DNA from 4 places in the Bacteroides stercoris ATCC 43183 genome. Region 2 is predicted to be linked to each of the others. Evidence: riboswitches for the same ligand, from Rfam matches in the RefSeq annotation. Region 2 holds a riboswitch; each other region holds the start of a gene.

Region 1 (5,026 bases), 500 kb from region 2:
CGGCGCTTATAAAGTTCAAGAACGGGGGCGGGGCAAAATAGAGAAAAACATCTTTTTTATTAATCAATTTACAAACAAAGTATGAAAAATTTCAAGTTTTATCTGATGGCGGCTCTCGTAGCAGCCACAACTTGCACAGGATTCACCTCCTGTAGCGATGACGACGATGCGGAAAGTACCGTAAACCCTGCAACCAGGGTAGTAGCCGAAACCAAGAAGTATGACACCGCCATCCTACTCTGTACTTTCGGAAGCACTTATAATGAGTCATTGGACGTTTACAACGAAATCATCGCCGACTTCCGGAAGCAGTTCCCTCAAACAGACATCTATATGTCTTTCACCTCACGTACCTGCATCGGCCGTGCAGAGGCTTCTACCGGCGAAGCGCGCTACAAACTGGACCAATGGCTGAAAGCCATCGGCGATGCAGGATATACACACGTAGCCGTACAGTCGCTTCACGTCATTCCCGGCGAGGAATACCTTTCTCTAATGAATACCGATATCAAGAAAAACTTTATGATTGACTGGTATCCGCACATCGACGTGCTGAAAGGCGCCAACCTGCTCTCTACCGATGATGATACGGACGAAGTGGCACAGGTCCTTTACAACCACTACAAGAACAAACTGGCTGAAAAGAAGAACATCGTTCTCCTGATGGGGCACGGTAACCCTGATGTGAACTACAATGCCAACACCAAATACTCCGAAGTCCAAACCGCCTTGCATACTCTTGCCACAAACAAGAATATCTTCGTAGGTACTGTAGACTATGGAGAAATGCTTTTCTGGCCGAAAGAAGAGGAAGAGAAAGCGGTAGACCGTATCCCGGTAGTACCTGCCGCCCAAATGATAGCCGACTATCCCGGCTGCATCTATTCGCAAGTGATGAAGTACTGCCAGGACAATAACCTGGAGCCGAATGAAGTAAACGTATACCTCGCTCCTTTCATGTCCATCGCCGGTGACCATGCCCACAACGACCTATGGGGCATCGAAGCGATAGCCGAGAACAAAGGCTTGGATAAAGTGGAACTCAATACCAACGAGTACAGTTGGCGCGAACGTCTGGAGAAAGCAGGTTTCAAGGTAGACAGAACATTTGAAGCCCATCCCGTAGGCCAAGCCGATGCCGATCACGGTATCAAAGACGGCTGCGGTATCAAGGCTCTGGGCAGCTATCCCGAAATCCGCGCAATCTGGGTGAATCACCTGAAAGAGCAATGGGATGCCGATGCCTGGGAAAACGGTGAAGGATATCAGCCGGAAGTATAACATTTGTCCTCCATTTTCTTAATTCAATAAGGGAAAAAGGAGAGGAAAAGCTGAGACAGAAAAAATATGCGGGTATTTCTCATTTTCAGGAAAATGTCGCATATTACACTAACAATCAAAGAATTAAATTAAAGACATAAAGAACACCCAAACATTTTAAGGTTCATTTTAGGGGTCACTTCCTTATTGGCCCCTAAAATGAACCTTTCACCTAAAGACAGTCAGGTAAAATAACCGACAACCCCCTTTTTGTTATCCGTCTTATAAGTTGAAAATATTCATCCCATGAGACCGGGAAAATCGTTCCGAGAGATGAAAAAATCCATCCTGCAAAACAAAGCAAATCCGTAATGCAAAGCAAATCACTCCGTAAGACCGGTTGCATTATCCCGCCCTTTCCTTTATCAATTAAAAATAAACCGCTATATTTGTCACCGCTTAGGTGATACACTCCGTTATTCCAACGAGTTGTATAAAAGGGAATCCGGTGCGAAACCGGAACAGTGCCCGCTACTGTAAAGCCACTTTGCTCCGCCTGCTTGTTGCAGCAACGGAGCATACGGAAAACATTCTTCAAAACAATGCCACTGTCTTACAGACGGCTGTTGGTGAGAGCGAACATCAGTTTGAGCCATCGCAGACCGGAGACGGGAAGGTGTGGTTTTCCGTAGGGCTGAGTCAGGAAACCTGCCTGGGCAATTACACAGTCAACGCCTTCCCGGGGTCAGGAAGACAAGTATTAATCTTACATTTTTCAATAAATGAAAACCAACTATTTATTGGCAGCCATACTGTGCTGCCTGACACCCCTGCTCCATGCCCAAACCGCATTGAGCGGAAAGGTGGTGAGCGCCGACACGAACGAGCCTCTTGCAGGGGTAAATATCCGCGTAGACAACAGTCTGACGGGATGCACCACCAACAGAAAAGGAGAATTTACCATCGACAATCTGCCCGACGGACAACACACGCTGCGCTTCTCCTACATTGGCTTCACCCCCAAAAAATACACCGCGGACGGACAAGAAGAAAACATCCTTGTAAAGCTGGAGGAGAGTTACAGCAACCTCAGCCAGGTGGTAGTGACCGGAACCGGTACGCACCGCCGCATGACAGACAGCCCCGTTCCCGTATCCGTAATCACAGCCAAAGAAATAGGCAGCGCCAACATATCTACGCTGGAAGAAGCGCTGGTGAAGCTGACGCCCAATATCTCTTCCTACACCAACGGCATGGGCACTACCATGAGCCTGAACGGCATCAACGAGGACTACATACTGATATTGGAAAACGGCAGACGTCTGGCTGGTGAAGACCGCTACACGCGCATCAACGTGGCCAACATCAAGCGCATCGAGATACTGAACGGCGCAGCATCCGCCCTGTACGGAAGCGATGCCATAGGCGGTGTTATCAACATCATCACGGACGATGCCCGGAACACCGTGAACGTATCCAGCTATACTCACTACTCCGGCGAGGGACGCCTGACGGAAAGCGTCAATGCCGATGTCAATGCGGGCAAGTTCTCCTCTTACACTTCCTACCAGCGCCGTCAGGCAGGAAGCTGGCAGAACAACAACATCGACGAGAACGGCTACGAAACCGGACGTCCTACTTCCGTAGGCTTCTACTCCAACACCGTAAACCAGCGTTTCGTATTCAATGCCACAGATAAACTGTCGTTCTACGCGCGCGGTACTTATTATGATAACAAAACCCGCCGTCCGCAGGACGCCACCTACTATGCCAAAAGCAAAGGCCAGTTCGTGCAGAAAGACGCCTATACCTACAATCTGAAACACGAGACCTATACTTATGGCGCCGGCATGAAGTACATGATAAACCGTTCGGCTTACATCGATGCAGAGTTCTACTCGGACAATTACTCGTCGGACTATATGTACTTCAAGAAGTCGGGCAGCTATCTGCCGGGCGACCGGGTGACCCGCAAACAAGTGCGATATTACAACGGAAACATCAAAGGTATCTTCCGCCTGGGCAGCCGCAACAAACTGTCTGCCGGCGTAGAATACGTAAACGAGGGGCTGGAGAGCGAATCGGACAACATCGACTCCCGCCACATGTACACCCTCGCTTTCTACGCACAGGATGAAATAAAGCTGCCCCTAAACCTGCAAGCCGTACTGGGCATACGCTACATCTACAACGAGAACTTCAAGAACTACGCCACCCCAAATGTGTCGCTGATGTACAAACTCGGCGGACTGAACCTGCGCGCCGCCTACGCGGCAGGCTTCCGCACGCCTACCTTGTCGCAACTTTACGCCACCGACGAATCCAAGACCAGCAACCGCTACACCACGGGCAACGCCGACTTGAAGCCTGAAAAGAACAACTTCTACTCACTGAATGCGGAATACAACTACCGCCGGATTTCCGTGTCCGTCACCGGATTCATCAACGACATCCACGACATGATAAACTATCGCACCCTCTCTGACCAAGAGATACACGACATGGGGCTGGACGACAAGCACGCCGCTTTCGACGAGATACGCCAGCGCGACAACGTGGACAAAGCCAAGACCAAAGGCCTCAGTCTGAATGCGAGCCTGAATCTGGGTGCAGGCTTCAGGGCAGGCGGCGGATACACGTACATGAACACCGAAGCCAAGCAGTTGCAAGCCGACGGCAGCTACAAAGTGTCGCCCATAGACAAAAGCGTCAGGCACATGGGAAATATCAACGGCCAGTGGGAACATACCTGGAGCTTCTACCGCCTGAACGTAAACGTACATGGACACCTGCAAGGCGAACGCTACTCACAAACATATGGCTACGCCCCCAAATTCCAGCAATGGGATTTGAATACCCGCCACACCTTCAACCTGCAATCCGTGGTTCTGGAACCGGGCGTAGGTATCGAGAATATCTTCGACAAGAAAGATGACCGCCCCTGGAACAATAACTTCTCCACGCTCAGCCCGGGACGCTCGGTATACGTGAGTTTGTCGGTACGGTTTAAGAAATAAAAAAACAGCAATCATTTTACAAAACAGTAATTACTTTTATTTATGAAAACATCTCTCCTTTCCCTGCTCCTTGCCATTTCTCTCTTCTGCTCCGCTCACGAAGGGGGAAACTTCGTGTCGAGCGATATGCTTGCAAGCATGAAACCTGGCGAAAAGGCCGCATTGCTTATGGTACACTTCGGCACGACGCACGATGATACACGTACGCAGACGATTGATGCTATCAATGCCCAAGCACGCAAGGCTTTTCCCGACCTGGAGTTTCGCGAAGCCTATACTTCGCGCATCATCATACGCCGCCTCAAGACACGCGGCGTTGTCAAAAATACCCCGCTGGATGCGCTACTCCAACTGCGTGGAGAGGGCTACACACACATTATTGTGCAAAGTACCAATATCATTGACGGTGTGGAAATGGAGTCGCTCCGCCGTGATGTGGAAAGCGTGCTGCCTTTCTTCAAGGAGATACGCGTAGGCACTCCCCTACTCTATTCGGTGGAAGATGCGAAAAAAGTAACTGATATTTTAGGACAACGCCTCAATGCTTCGGTGCAGCAGAGTGCAAAGAAAAAGGGTAAAGAACACTTTGTATTGGTAGGGCATGGCACTTATACGCCCGGCACTGCTACATACAGTCAGATGGACTATATGCTGAAAGTAGCCGGATTCGGTAACTTCCATGTGGGGACCATCGAAGGCTATCCCACCTTTGAAACCATGTTGGCACAACTGAAAGCGGCCAAAGCAAA
Region 2 (5,026 bases):
TTATTGCTGATATTCGTTTTCTATAAGTTTACATCCAAACTGGGTACGGCAATCAACCATCTGCGGGAATTTGCCAAACGCGCCGATAAAAACGAACCGGTGGAAACCGATATACAATCTGCTTTCCCGCATAATGAACTTGGCGAAATATCCCAGCACATTATACAGATATATAAACGTTTGCGGGAAACCAAAGAAGCGTTATATATCGAACGTGAGAAACTGATTACACACCTACAGACTTCTCGCGAAGGATTGGGTGTATTTACTAAAGACAAAAAAGAAATCTTAGTCAATAACCTCTTTACACAATACGGCAATTTAATCTCCGATTCCAACTTGCAAACTACCGAGGAGATATTTTCCATTTACGAATTTCAAAAAATCACCGATTTTATCAGTAAGGCACAAAGAAGACCTTCGGATAAAGAAGAGAAGCGTCTCTCCATCAACATCAATAAAAACGGGCGCATATTCATTGTAGAATGTATCATCTTCCAGGATCTGAGTTTTGAAATATCCATTAATGACATCACACAGGAAGAAGAACAAGTACGTTTGAAACGCCAACTGACACAGAACATTGCACATGAACTGAAAACCCCTGTAAGCAGTATTCAAGGGTATCTGGAAACAATTGTCAGCAATGAAAGCATCCCTCGCGAAAAGATGCAGACTTTCCTAGAACGGTGTTATGCCCAAAGCAACCGGCTGAGCCGTCTATTACGGGATATCTCCGTACTGACACGTATGGATGAAGCAGCCAATATGATTGATATGGAGAAAGTAGACATCAGCATGCTTGTCACCAATATAGTCAACGAAGTATCATTGGAACTGGAAGAAAAGCATATTACGGTAGTCAACGGTTTACATCCCAAAATACAATTAAAGGGTAACTATTCATTACTCTATTCCATATTCCGTAACCTCATGGATAACGCCATGGCTTATGCAGGAACCAATATCTACATCAACATCAACTGTTTCCGTGAGGATGAGAACTTCTATTATTTCAGTTTTGCAGATACCGGAGTAGGCGTTTCACCAGAACATCTGAATCGTTTGTTCGAACGCTTTTATCGTGTAGACAAAGGACGTTCGCGAAAATTAGGCGGTACAGGCTTAGGGCTTGCCATCGTAAAAAATGCCGTCATCATTCATGGCGGAACAATCTCCGCCAAGAATAATCAAGGTGGCGGACTGGAATTCGTTTTTACGTTGGCAAAGGAGAAATAATTTCTTTTATTCATTTTGGTTTGTTACTTTTTTCATTATCTTTGCGATGCATTGGTTTGTCGACTTTTTTCAAAGGAGGCGATTAAAAGGGAATCAGGTGCAAGTCCTGAACAGTCCCGCTGCTGTAAGTTTCACATAATGTTGCAGACAATGAATTCTCTCTCCATGCCACTGGAAACGTTTTCCGGGAAGGCAGCCTGCAACAGAAACAAGTCAGAAGACCTGCCATGCATTATCTTATCATTGCTTTCGAGGAAAAAGCGTTGAGTCTAATGAACGGGATAAATTCTATCCAATCATTTCATTCATCAAAACTCTTTCAAAGAAAGTAAAAGAGAATAAACTCTGCCAAGTTTATTTAAATGATGTCCGGCCGAAGTGATTCGCCCGGACATTTGTTTTACAGAAAGTCATCAAAAACATTGTTCATCATCTATAAAATCATTATATTCGGCACATAAAACACAAAAACGGATTTATCCGTTGACCTATTGTCTAACTTATAAAAAAATAATCTATGGAATTACCATTTGCCGAATCATGGAAAATCAAAATGGTGGAACCTATTCGTAAAAGTACCCGCCAGGAGCGTGAACAGTGGTTGAAAGAAGCCCATTACAATGTTTTTCAACTAAAATCAGAACAAGTTTATATCGATCTTATCACCGATTCGGGAACAGGAGCCATGAGCGACCGGCAATGGGCCGGTATCATGCTCGGAGACGAAAGCTATGCCGGGGCTTCTTCTTTCTTCAAATTGAAAGAAGTCATTACCCGCCTGACCGGTTTTGAATATGTCATTCCTACACATCAGGGACGTGCTGCCGAAAATGTACTATTCTCTTATCTGGTTCATGAAGGAGATATTATCCCGGGAAATTCTCATTTCGACACAACCAAAGGTCATATCGAAAGCCGAAAAGCAATAGCATTGGACTGTACGATAGATGAAGCACGGCAAACGCAACTGGAAATTCCCTTTAAAGGCAACGTAGATCCTGCAAAGCTGGAAAAAGCATTACAAGAACATCACAGCCGCATACCATTTATCATTGTTACCATTACCAATAACACAGCTGGCGGGCAACCTGTTTCCATGCAAAATTTACGGGAAGTCCGGAATATTGCCGATAAATACAATAAACCTGTCATATTCGACTCCGCCCGTTTTGCCGAAAATGCCTATTTCATAAAGACACGTGAAGAAGGTTACCAAGATAAGAGCATAAAGGAAATAACCAAAGAGATGTTTGCCCTTGCAGACGGTATGACAATGAGCGCCAAAAAAGACGGCATCGTAAATATGGGAGGATTTATTGCAACCCGCCGACAAGACTGGTATGAAGGAGCAAAAGGATTCTGCGTACAATTCGAGGGTTACCTTACTTATGGCGGTATGAATGGCCGAGATATGAATGCACTTGCCATCGGCTTGGATGAAAACACCGAATTTAATAATCTTGAAACCCGTATTCGCCAGATAGAATATCTGGCTAAAAAATTAGATGAATACGGAATACCGTACCAACGTCCCGCCGGAGGACATGCAATTTTTGTAGATGCTCCCAAAGTTTTAACACATGTTCCTAAAGAAGAGTTTCCTGCACAGACTTTAACCGTCGAGTTATATCTGGAAGCCGGCATACGCGGATGTGAAATCGGTTATTTACTTGCCGACCGTGATCCCGTTACCCGTGAAAACCGCTTCAACGGACTGGATTTACTCCGGCTGGCTATTCCACGCCGCGTGTATACCGATAACCACATGAATGTAATAGCCGCTGCGCTTAAAAATGTATATGACAGACGCGAAACAATTACAAGAGGAGTACGTATTACTTGGGAAGCTCCGTTAATGCGTCACTTTACAGTACAATTGGAAAGGCTGTAACTACAAACTCAATGTCAGGACAAAGTCTGAAAACAAATAGTAGTAAATTTGAAAAATCTGTTTCTCCGCCGTACGGTATTCGGCGGCGGAGAACACACCTTGTTCGTCAGGCGTAAAAGGCATTACATGCAAATGTTCCCGAAAATCGACATCGGAAGCGTTCATACATTTAAACATGATTTCTTTTGCAGACCAGTGAAGCAACAACGACCAGGTTTCCGTACCTTTGAATAAGGATTTTTTTTCATCTTCACGCATAAACTTATGCGCCACTTTCCGTACCCGCTCGCTATAACACTCAATATCAATCCCGACTCTTTTCCCCGGTTCACCTAACAGGACCGCTACATAACCTTTGGTATGTGAAATACTGATGGAAAAAGAGCCGTCTGCCAAATAGGGCCCGCCGTTGGAATAATAGTGTATTTCTTTCTCTTCGCCAAGCATTGTATATAGCAATACACGTACAGCCAGCCACTCCAACTTACGAGAAACGGCTGTAAATTTTCCAATACCCTCTTCATATTTTTCTTTATGAGGAAGTAAAGCAAGCAGTTCTTCCAAACTTTCACTTGTCTTCCAAATCCCCCACTTATATGAACTCTCTGTATATTGTTTAAAAACAGGCATTACTTCTCTGTTTCTGAACCCTCCCGTACCGGTTCATTTATTGTAAATTTCACCTTTAAGATGCGGCGGTTATCCATTTCAAGAACCTCAAATTCATAATAATCATAAGTTACTTTCTCGTGAAGCGCCGGAAATTCCCCTTTCAACTCAAGTAAAAGCCCCGCTAAAGTATCGGCATCACCTGCCACTTCATCAAAAGTTTCTTCATCTATCTTGGTTATCTTATAGAAATCCGTCAGTTGTGTTTTAGCCTCAAACACCCATGTGTGGTCATTGAGTACGGCATAAGTACGTTCTTCATCATCGTATTCGTCACGAATCTCCCCAACAATCTCTTCAATAATATCTTCCATCGTAACAATACCCGATGTCCCTCCGAATTCATCCACCACAATAGCGATATGAATCTTGTTTGCCTGAAAATCACGCAGCAAATCATCAATCATCTTGGTTTCCGGAACAAAATAAGCCGGACGAATCAATGATTGCCAACGGAAATTATCTCCTTTATTCAAATGAGGAAGCAAATCCTTGATATAAAGCACCCCTTTTATATTGTCACGTGTTTCCGCATAAACAGGAATACGCGAATAAGCGTTCTCCACGATGCACTTTAACACATCCTTAAAAGAAGTGCGAATTTCCAAGTCAACCACATCCAGACGCGATGTCATGACTTCCTTAGCCGTCTCACCTCCAAAACGAATGATACCCTCCAAGATATTGTTTTCTTCCGAAAGCTCGGCTTTATCCGTCAACTCCAACGCATGAGAAAGCTCATCTACTGAAATATTATGATTTTTACGCACAAAATGCTTGTTAAGAAACGATGTAGAACGCACCAATATCGACGACAACGGATAGAATATGGAACGGCATGCCAGAATGCCGGGAGCTGCAAAACGGCAAAATGCCAATGTTTTCTGCGCTGAATAAATCTTCGGCATAATCTCACCGAAAAGCAGCAACAGAAAAGTCAATACAACCGTTAGGATTAAAAACTCCGCAATAACCGAATGGAATTGGAATACATTCATAAAAAAGAAATTACAGAGCATGATAATGGTCACATTCACGAAATTGTTCGTAATCAGTATCGTGGCCAGCAGTCGTTCTGTATCATCCAACAAATTTCTGATTTTCTCATCAGAAGGATGTTTCCCCTCTTCAATAGAATTCAAATCGGACGGCGAGAGTGAAAAAAATGCAATTTCGGAAGCCGAAGCAAAACCGGAAGCAAGCAAAAGCACACCAGCCAATACAATA
Region 3 (5,026 bases), 510 kb from region 2:
ACTTCATGTAGTTATCGCCCGTATCGGCGGCATACTGCGCTTTCGGATCGGCATAGCTGTACCCACCGCCCAGCATGATGTCTTTCGTGGGGCGGTAGTTGAAGGTGAAGTCCATGCCATAGATACGGGCTTTCGTGAGGTTGGTGTATTTCTTGCTTTTCTCTATTTCGAGGAGCTTTTCTTCGGGGGTGACTTTTATCTCTACCAGCTCTATCATGTTGCGGATGAAGTTGGCATATCCGGTCAGGCTCGCTTGGAACTTGCTTCCTGCATACTCCACGCTGATGGAAGTGTATTGTGAGGTTTGCGCCTTGAGGTCTGTATTGCCATGATAGGCGGTGAGGGAGCTGCCGCCGATGCTGCCTGTGTGTTCATAATAAAGCTCTTTGATGGTAGGCGCCTTGAAGCCCATGGCATAGGAAGCGCGCAGGTTGAAGTTACCGGCTTTGTGGAGTGCGGATACTTTGGGGCTGAGGTTCAGTCCGGTTTCCTTGTGTTGCGTGCCGCGTACGCCGGCAGTCAGTATAAGGTTGCTTGTGGCAGTCCACTCTTCCTGCGCATAGGCGGCGAGCGTATAGACGGAAGCGATGTCGCCTGCTATGTGGTGAGGCGATTCCAGACGGTTGTACTGGTACTCTATGCCAGTATTGAGGATGTGCCGGTCGCCGAAGTAAAAGATACCTTTTACCTGCGCCAGCACTTGTTGCTGTATGCTCTGCTTGATACGCTGGCCGGGGTAGTAGGTGATGCGGTCGCCGTCTTTGAAGTAGTCGGTGATGTCTTTCAGCTTATAGTCGTAGAAGTAACCGTAGCGACCGTAAGAGAGGTCGGCGGTGAGGTAGTTGCGCCCGTTCAGCTTGTACCTGCTTCCGGCGGCAAAAGTATAGTTGCGGTAGTAGAAGTCGTTGGGCAGGTACTTCCACGGGCCGTGCGTACGCATCACCCAACGTTCGTAGTACGTTCCTTCGGCGGTGAGGTTCAGTTTTCTGTTTACCTGCCATTCCAGATTCTCGGAAAGAGTATAGTTGCTGGAACGGTTTACGGTAAGCATGGTGGAACCGGGCTTCAGTTGGTTCTGATCCCATTGCATATCCGTATTGCGCCAGCCGTCGGTGTGCCGGAAGTTGATACCGGTCACCGATTTCAGTTTGCCGTAGTTGAAGCCGAAGCTGGCGCTTTGCCGTACATCGCCATGCTCGCCCACACGGGTGGTGCTGGTGAGTTCCATTTTCTCTCTGCTCCGTTTGGTAATGATATTGATGACTCCGGCAATGGCATCGCTGCCGTAAAGTGAAGAAGCGGCGCCTTTCACGATTTCGATGCGCTCTATGTTGGCGGGATTCAGTTGGTTGAGGTCGTTTTGTCCGCCGATGTCCCCGTTCATGCGCTTGCCGTTTATCATGATGAGGATATAGTCGTTGTTCAGCCCGTTGAGCTGGATATGGCTGCCCATGTCGCCGTCATGGAAGGTGAGGGAAGGGCTGAGCCCGCTGAGAAGGTCGTCTATGCTGCGCGCCTGATATTGCTCCAGCGCTTTTCCCGTGAGCACCTCTGTCTGCACGGGGGCGTCTTTCAGGTAGTGCTCGGTTCCCGTACCTGTTACCACTACTTCGTTGAGCAGTAACGAGAGTTCTTTCTCATCTTTGTTTTTAAGGATACTTTGTGCCGGGGCGGATTGCATCACACCGCACAGCAGTACCGCTTCAAGCCAATACTTGTGCTTCATCGTCTACCGATTTTTTCGTTGATAAAACAAAACGGCACTTCGCTTCTGTGTGCGAAAGGTAATGGCCCGAAAGAGTAAAATAGGAATCCTATCGTATCAGTATAGGGGACATCGCTTCTAATCCTGGAAGCTCAGTGCTCAAGTTACGGAAGTTGGTAGGTATTCTGGCTCTCCTCTGCTTGTATTACCTTCCCATCGCGTTGCCGCGACAGTGGCTTTTGCGGATACAAACATCTTTTATTGAGGATTACAGCTGCAGGTACAGCTCCGGTTTTACACCGGATTCCCTTGCATCGGCAGGCGGATATGCCTTCCCGATTGCCAATTCCGGGGGTAAAGATAAAGACTTTTTATATATTATTCAGCTTTTTCTTCCTGATTATTTTCTTTTTTCTTCATTTTGTCTTTCTATCGGTAGTATTCCTCTGCTTTTGCAAGTGTTTCCGGCTTGCCGATGTCGAACCAACGGCGGTCCTGAAGCGGATAACCCTGTATGCAGGCTGTTTCGCACACGGATAGATAAAAAGGAATAATGGAGAACTTCCCTTCCCATTGTCTGCTTTCCATATAGCGGAAAAGGGAAGGGGATATGACGTGAATGCCACCGAAAGCCATTTCCTTGTATTGCCTTTCTTGGAAAGAGAATCCTTCGGGCTTGGTTTCACCGGTGGATTTGTTTATCCAGCCGTGCAGGCGGTTGGCATCGTCCAGCAGCAGGTAGCGTGATGTCTGTCGTTGACTGACGAGCAGTGTAGCCTCTGCATTGCTTTCCCGATGATGCCGGTAAAGCTCTGCAAGATTGATGTCGGAAAGGATGTCGGCATTGTGCACCAGGAACGGTTCGTTGTCGTCCAGGAACGGACGCGCTTTCTTTATCCCGCCACCGGTGTCGAGCAGCATATCCCGTTCGTCACTGAGGTGGATAGTGATGCCGAAATCGTTATTGGCGCGGAGAAACTCGATAATCTGTTCTCCAAAGTGGTGGATATTGACCGTAATGTCATTGAATCCGGCTTCTTTCAGCCGTAAAATCACCCGTTCCAGCATCGGTTTTCCGGCTACGGAGATGAGTGCTTTTGGGGTGTGGTCTGTCAGCGGACGAAGGCGGGTTCCCAGTCCGGCGGCAAATATCATTGCTTTCATAAAATAATAGGATGACGGGCGGTATTACTGTTTCGCGCTAAAATTCTGTTCTATGTTCTGTTCTCTGTGTATCAGGTTCACTTGTACGCCGAACTTCTTGTTGAGGTGTTCGGCAAGGTGTTGGGCCGAATATACGGAGCGGTGTTGGCCGCCTGTACAGCCGAAACATACGGACAGGTTGGTAAATCCCCGTTCCATATACCGTTTCACGGATGCATCTACCAGACCATATACGTGTTCGAGGAATACGGCGATTTCCCCATCCTCTTCAAGGAAGCGGACAACGGGCTCGTCGAGGCCGGTGAAAGGCTTGTAACGTTCGTATTTGCCAGGGTTGTTTACGGCACGGCAGTCGAATACGAAACCGCCGCCGTTGCCGGAAGAATCTTCGGGGATACCTTTTTTATAGGCGAAACTGGTGACTTTTACTACTAGGCGACGCTTTTGCAGGTCGTCGGTGAATTGTTTCAGTTCGGTCAGCCTGTGCAGGACTTTACAGAGATACGGATATTCGGGGTAAGGCTCCTGCAACAGCTGGCGCAGGTTTTCAATGGCGAAAGGCACGCTTTGGATGAAGTGGGGCTTCTTCTCGAAGTAACCGCGGAAGCCGTATGCGCCCAATACCTGCATGGTGCGGAACAGTACGAAATGACGGAGTTGGGCATAGAAATAGCTTTCATCTACCGGCTGGTATTTGCGCAGGGCTTCGATGTATTCTTTCAGAAGTTCTTGGCGCAGGCTGTCGGGATAATTGGCCTTGGCTTGCCACAGGAATGAGGCCACGTCGTAGTAGACAGGTCCTTTGCGTCCGCCCTGAAAGTCGATAAGCCAGGGTTCGCCATCCTTAATCATTACGTTGCGGCTTTGGAAGTCGCGATACATGAAAGTAGCGGAACTGCTGCGGAGAAGCACGTCTGCCATTTTCTGGAAATCATCTTCCAGGCGGTCTTCCTGAAAATCCATGCCCGTTGCCTTGAGGAAACAATACTTGAAGTAGTTCAAGTCCCACAGAATGCTACGACTGTTGAACTCAGCCTGCGGGTAGCAGTAGGAGAAGTCCATGCCGTCGGCTCCGGCAAATTGCACGGCGGGTAGCAGGCGCATGGTCTTACGAAGCAATTGCTTCTCCTCTTCATCGAATACGCTTGTCTTGCGTCCTTTTTCGATGGCGTTGAACAGAAGCGTATCTCCCAAATCTTCCTGCAAATAGTAAATATCGTCTTCGGAACGGATAAACACTTCGGGCACGGGCAATCCTTTTCCGCGGAAATGCTCTGCCATATAGAGAAAGGCACGGTTTTCCTCAACGGATTCGCCGCTTACCCCTATCAATGTAGGCGTACCTTTGAGGCGGAAATAGCGGCGGTTTGAGCCGGAAGAGGGAAGTTCGTCGATGGCTTCGGGTTCGTGCCCGGTATGTGTGATGTAGAGTTTTTTAAGTTCTTCGGTTATCATAGCGTTTTTTATATTTGGCAGCTAAGATAAGACTTTTACCGGATATATTATTACCTTTGTCCGACAAAATCCATAACAACCCTTTTATACTTCATATCTTATACCCTAAATAACATGCGTCACGTTTCTCAGTTTCTCATAGCAGCCCCCACATCGGGTAGCGGAAAGACCACCGTAAGCCGCGGACTAATGGCTTTGCTGACACAAAAAGGATTGGCGGTACAGCCTTTTAAATGCGGTCCGGATTATATCGATACCAAATATCATGCGGCTGTATGCGGACGTGCATCCATTAATCTGGATACGTTTATGGCTTCCGGTGAACATGTGTGCGAACTCTATGCACGTCATGCCGTTTCTGCGGATATTTGCATTGTGGAAGGGATGATGGGAATGTTTGACGGATATGATCGCGACCGGGGCTCTTCGGCGGAGATAGCTCAGTTGTTGCAACTTCCAGTCGTGCTGGTGGTGGATGCCAAGTCTGCCGCTTATTCAATGGCTCCTTTGCTGTCGGGATTCATCCATTTTCGTCCGGATATACGGATTGCGGGGGTGATATTCAATCGTGTAGGGTCGCCCCGCCATTATGAAATGCTCAGGGAAGTGTGTGCCGAGATAGGCATAACCTGTTTGGGGTATCTTCCAAAGGAGAAAGTGCTGGAGCAGGAATCACGTTATTTGGGACTTGATTTCAGTCGA
Region 4 (5,026 bases), 1.4 Mb from region 2:
ATCTATTATTTGTAAAACATAACCCTCCTCTACAAAAGAATAGTCCCATGCTATGAGAAATATCTTATCATCTTCTTCCATCAAAACATTAGGATTTGTTGCCACAGCTAACTTTTCTTTTAAAGTAAATGTAGCCAAATCCACAACAAATACATCATTCAGATAAACCCACTTCCCGTCAACCTGCTTATAAGAATTAGCCACATAAAGCATGTTATTACTAATTGCTACACCTTCCAGATTATAGCCATTCTCAATAGCTAACTTCTTTTCCACTTTTAACGTATTAGCATTAATCTTTGCCACGACACCACCATAGAAAGAAGCATAAATATAACCGTCTTCGGCTGCTATTGCACGGATACCAGCCGCCAAATCCGGATCATCCACAAATGACGCACGAGTCTGTTCCACACCGGCTGCATTCAGTTTTACCAGATAGTTGGAGCCATATACTGCCACATACATACATTCATTGTATTCAATCATCGTCTGACCAAGGTCTCCCAACTTAGCCTTATTTTGTTTCTGAAAAATATCACCGATAAAATCAGCACCTCCATTAGGAGCATAAAAAGCAATATTTGCGTTGTTAGCACCTTGCGTACCTGCATTCAGGAAAAAGGCACGCACTTGCGGCAAAGCAACTGTTGAACCTGAATCATCTAACAAATCGTCATCATCACTACAAGACGCAAATGAAACACTTAACGCGAGCATACAAAGCATGCTGACTAATAAACTTCTTACTTTCATAATTCTTACTTATTTAATTGGTTAAAATTCAATTGTTCCCGTCAGTCGCCAAGAGCGTCCCGGCATAGGATAATATTTTATCACATCATACTGTGTATCTGTCAGATTAATGATTTCGGCCTGCAAACGCAATTTACAATGCCGAAAAGAGAAGTTTCTGGAAAGACTGACCGTATGCTCCATGTATCCGTCAATTCTATTCTCAGGTATATTCTGTGACATACTATACCGCTCGCTTACCCCTACAATGGAATACCCCACATTAACCCACGGCATTTCCAAAACTGCAGATACATTCCCGCTATGCTTAGGGGTGTAAGGCAGCTGATCTTTATAACTTTTAGAAGTGGCATCGGTCAAGTCTATAGCTTTCTGCCAAGTATACCCACCCGACACAACAAGCACCATATTTTTACCTAATGAAGCTGCCGCCGCCAATGTAGCATCCATTCCCGTAACATGAACTTTTCCATAATTAGCCATCTTCCAGGCATAGGTGGTAGGGAATGCAACGATCTTATCAGTCACATCATTATAATAACCGTCAACAGTGACTGATAGATAATTTAAAAAAGAAGAAAAGGACCTGCTCCATGTTATGCCCATATTATACTCATTAGCCTTTTCCGGACGCAGACTTCTGTTGCCCAGCCGATAATAATACAGGTCATTGAATGTGGGCATACGGAAAGTACTTTTATACATTAACCGCAAAAAGAGCAATTGTTCTTGCCAGGGCTGTAAACTAACCGTAAAAGAAGGAGCCAGACGTTGAAAGTCAGCAGGTGCATCACCTATTTTCACATGTTCGGTTACATTGGTATAGACCAACGAACCGGTAGCTGTTATCCTACCCTGCCGATAACGAGCGTTAAAAGCTGTCAAAGAAGTATATCTTATAGGAAAAGGACAGTCCGGTAAATTACTGCGCAATTTATTGATAATTCCGTCTTGCGCCAAAGATAAAGACAAAACATTCCATGGACGATATAATGCAGTTACCGACAAATAATATTCATCCTGCCGATGCACAGCCCGGTACAACCCATCTGCATACTCATTGCCCTTATCTTCGTATTTATTCCATCCATGATTATATTTGGCTTGTGCCTGTAAAGACCATTTCTGTGAAAAATCCTTCTTGTAACGAGTTTGTATAAAAACATTCTCATCCCAAAGAGTTTCATCTGAAATAGGATTATAAAGTGTCACCGAACCGGGCAACCCCCGTTTTGAATAAAAGTAATAGGCCTTCAATTCCAAATTACTACTATCTTTGAAAGTATGAAATAAGGTAGGCTCTATCTGATAAGTATAGATTGCCGAATTATTACGCTTTTCTTCCGTCACATATTTTCCGTTCACTAACGTGAATGGATAATTACCATCAGCCCGCATATAATTTCCATTCAACGAAAAGGAAGTACGGCTACCTGCTTTCTGCCACCACCGGATTGAAGGACTGACGTAGCCAAAAGAACCGCCTCTCATCTGCACCCGAAATGCGGAATTGCGTTCATTTTCAAAATGCGGTTTTTCCGTTTCAATACTCAACACCCCTGCCGATGCATACATACGTGCCGATTGCAACAAGTCTTCCGGTTGCCCGATATTCAGGGAAAGCACAGAGACATTATCCAACGAAAAACGACCAATATCTATTTGTCCCGCCTGGCAGTTGCTCACAACAACCCCATCATAACTGACAGCCGTATGTGCCGCTCCCATATTACGGACGGAAACGGTTTTCAACCCACCTATTCCTCCATAGTCCTTTACATTAGCACCGGCAAAACGACGTACGGCATCTGCCATATTCTGTATGCCCAATTGGCTAATATCCTGTTGCGACAAAGTTTGGATGGGAACTGATGAAGTTACTTTATTGGGTAATCTACGGGCTGTCACTGTCACCTTCTCTATTTGGTGCACTTTTCCTGTAATTGTATCCCTGACCACTTCTTGTGCAGAAAGGGAAACTGCACACAAAAAACCGATAGCACAGACTATCCGTACTTTAGTTCTTCTCGCCATACAAAGTAAGCAAAGATTATCTTAAAACCACTTACACACTGTCCGCTTTCCTCGAACGGACAATTTTTTGACTTCGTTTTGCAGGTCTTCTGACTTATTCCTGATGTATCACCTTCCCATTCTTCAAGAACAGTGGCATAAGTATTAATACATCTTTTACGGAACTTACAGCAGCGGGACTGTCCGGGACTTTCACCCGATTCCCTTTTCATCCTCCTCCTGAACAAGAGTGCAGAACAAAACGCCGGCAAAGATAGGAATATATATAATAAGTCTATAAATCTTACAACAGTTTCTTCAAAAAAACATTCATTATTTTATAAGAAGCATAACTTACCCCCTTTCTGCGAGAAGGTAACCGATGAAAGGAAAAACGGGCACATATACAAGAACATAATGCTCCCATAAAGAACAGAAATCCGGCAGAACTTCTGATATCTCCCATCCCGACCAAAGGTGACACGATACCTCCAAATGCAAAACCTATTGCCCCTAAAAGAGCCGAAGCTACTCCGGCATTCCTACGTTCACAGTCCATAGCCAAAGTGTTGGAAGCAGTAAAAGCCATTCCTACCATTGAAAGCAAACAAAAGACCAACACTTCATAAACCCAGAAATTACAATTCAGAAAGAATGCAACGGAAAGTAGTACGGAAATAAACAACATCCCATGATTTCCTATATGTAAGGCATGTTCCATGGTAGAACAACGCACAGACAATGCTGAAGATATTACCATTGCAACCGCATTAACCCCGAAGCAAACACTGAACAGCATGGGTGAAAGACCATAATGTTGTTGCATAATAAAAGGAGCGGAAGCAATATTGGTGAACAGAACACCCATTGTAAAACCGTATTGTAAAATGTAACGCACATATTGGCGGTTACGTAATACGGCACCGAAACGGTGATACATATCTACACATCTTATATTTTGCCTTTGTCCAATTGGCAGAGACTCCTTAAAACGTACACTTCCGATAACCAGAAGAACGCCCAATGCAAACAAAAACCAGAAAATGCCATGCCAACCTCCAAAGTCAGCCAATGCCCCACCGCCTATCGGAGCAACTACCGTAGCTATTCCATTGACAGCGCCAATAGTAGCCAACATGCCAGCAAGCTCATGAGCAGAATATTTATCGGCAGCAATAGAACGGGATATCACAACTCCTCCCGCTCCGGCAACTCCCTGCACAAAACGCCACAACACAAACTGTGATATGTCCCGGGAGAAGATACAGCCTACAGTAGAAATCAGAAATAGACCCATAGCTACCAACAAGGGAGAACGGCGACCGTACTTATCACTTAACGGACCAAAAACCAATTGTCCTATCGCCAGCCCCACCATACTCGTAGTAAGCCCCAACTGTACTTTTGAAGATGTAGTTTGGAAGAAATCCGACATTGCCGGTAAAGTAGGAAGATACATGTCCATAACAAATGGACCAAAAGCGCTCAACATCCCCAAAAACACCAATATGAAACCTTTTGAATTTTGTTTACCTGTCATTATCTTTCCCTCTTTTAAAATCGGCGGCAAAATTATCCCATATTTTCCAAACAGCCTATGGCTTATCTTGTACAAAACATTTCATTTTCGGAACAATATACAGTATTATCATTGAATATATCTATATTTGTTACGTAAAACAGAACTTTATTCACATGTACGAACAAATATCTCCAGACACTTCCCATATCAGATATGAAGAAACCGACTTGTCGTATCTGAAACTACGTCCATACCGTTTTAAATGTGGCATATACTTAATCTGCATACAGGGTAAAAGCATTATTTCGACAGGAGTGCAACAATATGCTTTTGATGAACAAACCGAATTAATTTTCCTTACAGGCAGCCTCATCCAGATAATACAGGCCTCTGCCGATTTTAAAGTACGGATACTTCTATTTCCCAAAGACGTTTTCCTAAAAGCAATACTACCGATTGATACCCCCTACTTCAATTACGTACATGAACACCCGCATTATCATCACACGGCAGATGAAAGGAGTCAGAATACGTGGCGGGAAATTGTATTATGGATGGACGTTGCCCAAATGCTTTTCAAGAACAACAACACACTCCTGTTCAGAAAACAACAAGAACTTAATTTCCTTCAAAGCATATTAATGTGGCTTTTCAATACTATTCCGGAAAAACTGGCTGCCAATAAGCAATATAGCAGAAAACAGATGCTCTGCCACCAGTTCATGCAACTGATAC

Evidence for each region. Region 2 has a riboswitch for cobalamin ahead of NQ565_RS07895 (tryptophanase). Riboswitches for the same ligand answer to the same signal wherever they lie in the genome.
Region 1: another riboswitch for cobalamin. It lies ahead of NQ565_RS10080 (TonB-dependent receptor); the one in region 2 lies ahead of NQ565_RS07895 (tryptophanase).
Region 3: another riboswitch for cobalamin. It lies ahead of NQ565_RS10090 (TonB-dependent receptor plug domain-containing protein); the one in region 2 lies ahead of NQ565_RS07895 (tryptophanase).
Region 4: another riboswitch for cobalamin. It lies ahead of NQ565_RS14110 (TonB-dependent receptor plug domain-containing protein); the one in region 2 lies ahead of NQ565_RS07895 (tryptophanase).

What each region holds. Positions count from the first base shown of each region.
Region 1 covers NZ_CP102262.1:2,457,930-2,462,955, reverse strand. The annotation lists gene NQ565_RS10090 (TonB-dependent receptor plug domain-containing protein) at 1-41, shown strand, start outside; gene NQ565_RS10085 (sirohydrochlorin cobaltochelatase) at 82-1,281, shown strand; cobalamin riboswitch at 1,705-1,990, shown strand; gene NQ565_RS10080 (TonB-dependent receptor) at 2,043-4,277, shown strand; gene NQ565_RS10075 (sirohydrochlorin cobaltochelatase) at 4,320-5,026, shown strand, end outside.
Region 2 covers NZ_CP102262.1:1,956,840-1,961,865, reverse strand. The annotation lists gene NQ565_RS07900 (sensor histidine kinase) at 1-1,239, shown strand, start outside; cobalamin riboswitch at 1,274-1,483, shown strand; gene NQ565_RS07895 (tryptophanase) at 1,757-3,130, shown strand; gene NQ565_RS07890 (4'-phosphopantetheinyl transferase family protein) at 3,131-3,760, opposite strand; gene gldE (gliding motility-associated protein GldE) at 3,760-5,026, opposite strand, start outside.
Region 3 covers NZ_CP102262.1:2,463,262-2,468,287, forward strand. The annotation lists gene NQ565_RS10090 (TonB-dependent receptor plug domain-containing protein) at 1-1,726, opposite strand, end outside; cobalamin riboswitch at 1,864-2,067, opposite strand; gene NQ565_RS10095 (nucleotidyltransferase family protein) at 2,135-2,869, opposite strand; gene NQ565_RS10100 (RapZ C-terminal domain-containing protein) at 2,894-4,324, opposite strand; gene NQ565_RS10105 (cobyrinate a,c-diamide synthase) at 4,439-5,026, shown strand, end outside.
Region 4 covers NZ_CP102262.1:3,371,205-3,376,230, forward strand. The annotation lists gene NQ565_RS14105 (YncE family protein) at 1-756, opposite strand, end outside; gene NQ565_RS14110 (TonB-dependent receptor plug domain-containing protein) at 778-2,790, opposite strand; cobalamin riboswitch at 2,853-3,047, opposite strand; gene NQ565_RS14115 (multidrug effflux MFS transporter) at 3,074-4,309, opposite strand; gene NQ565_RS14120 (helix-turn-helix transcriptional regulator) at 4,465-5,026, shown strand, end outside.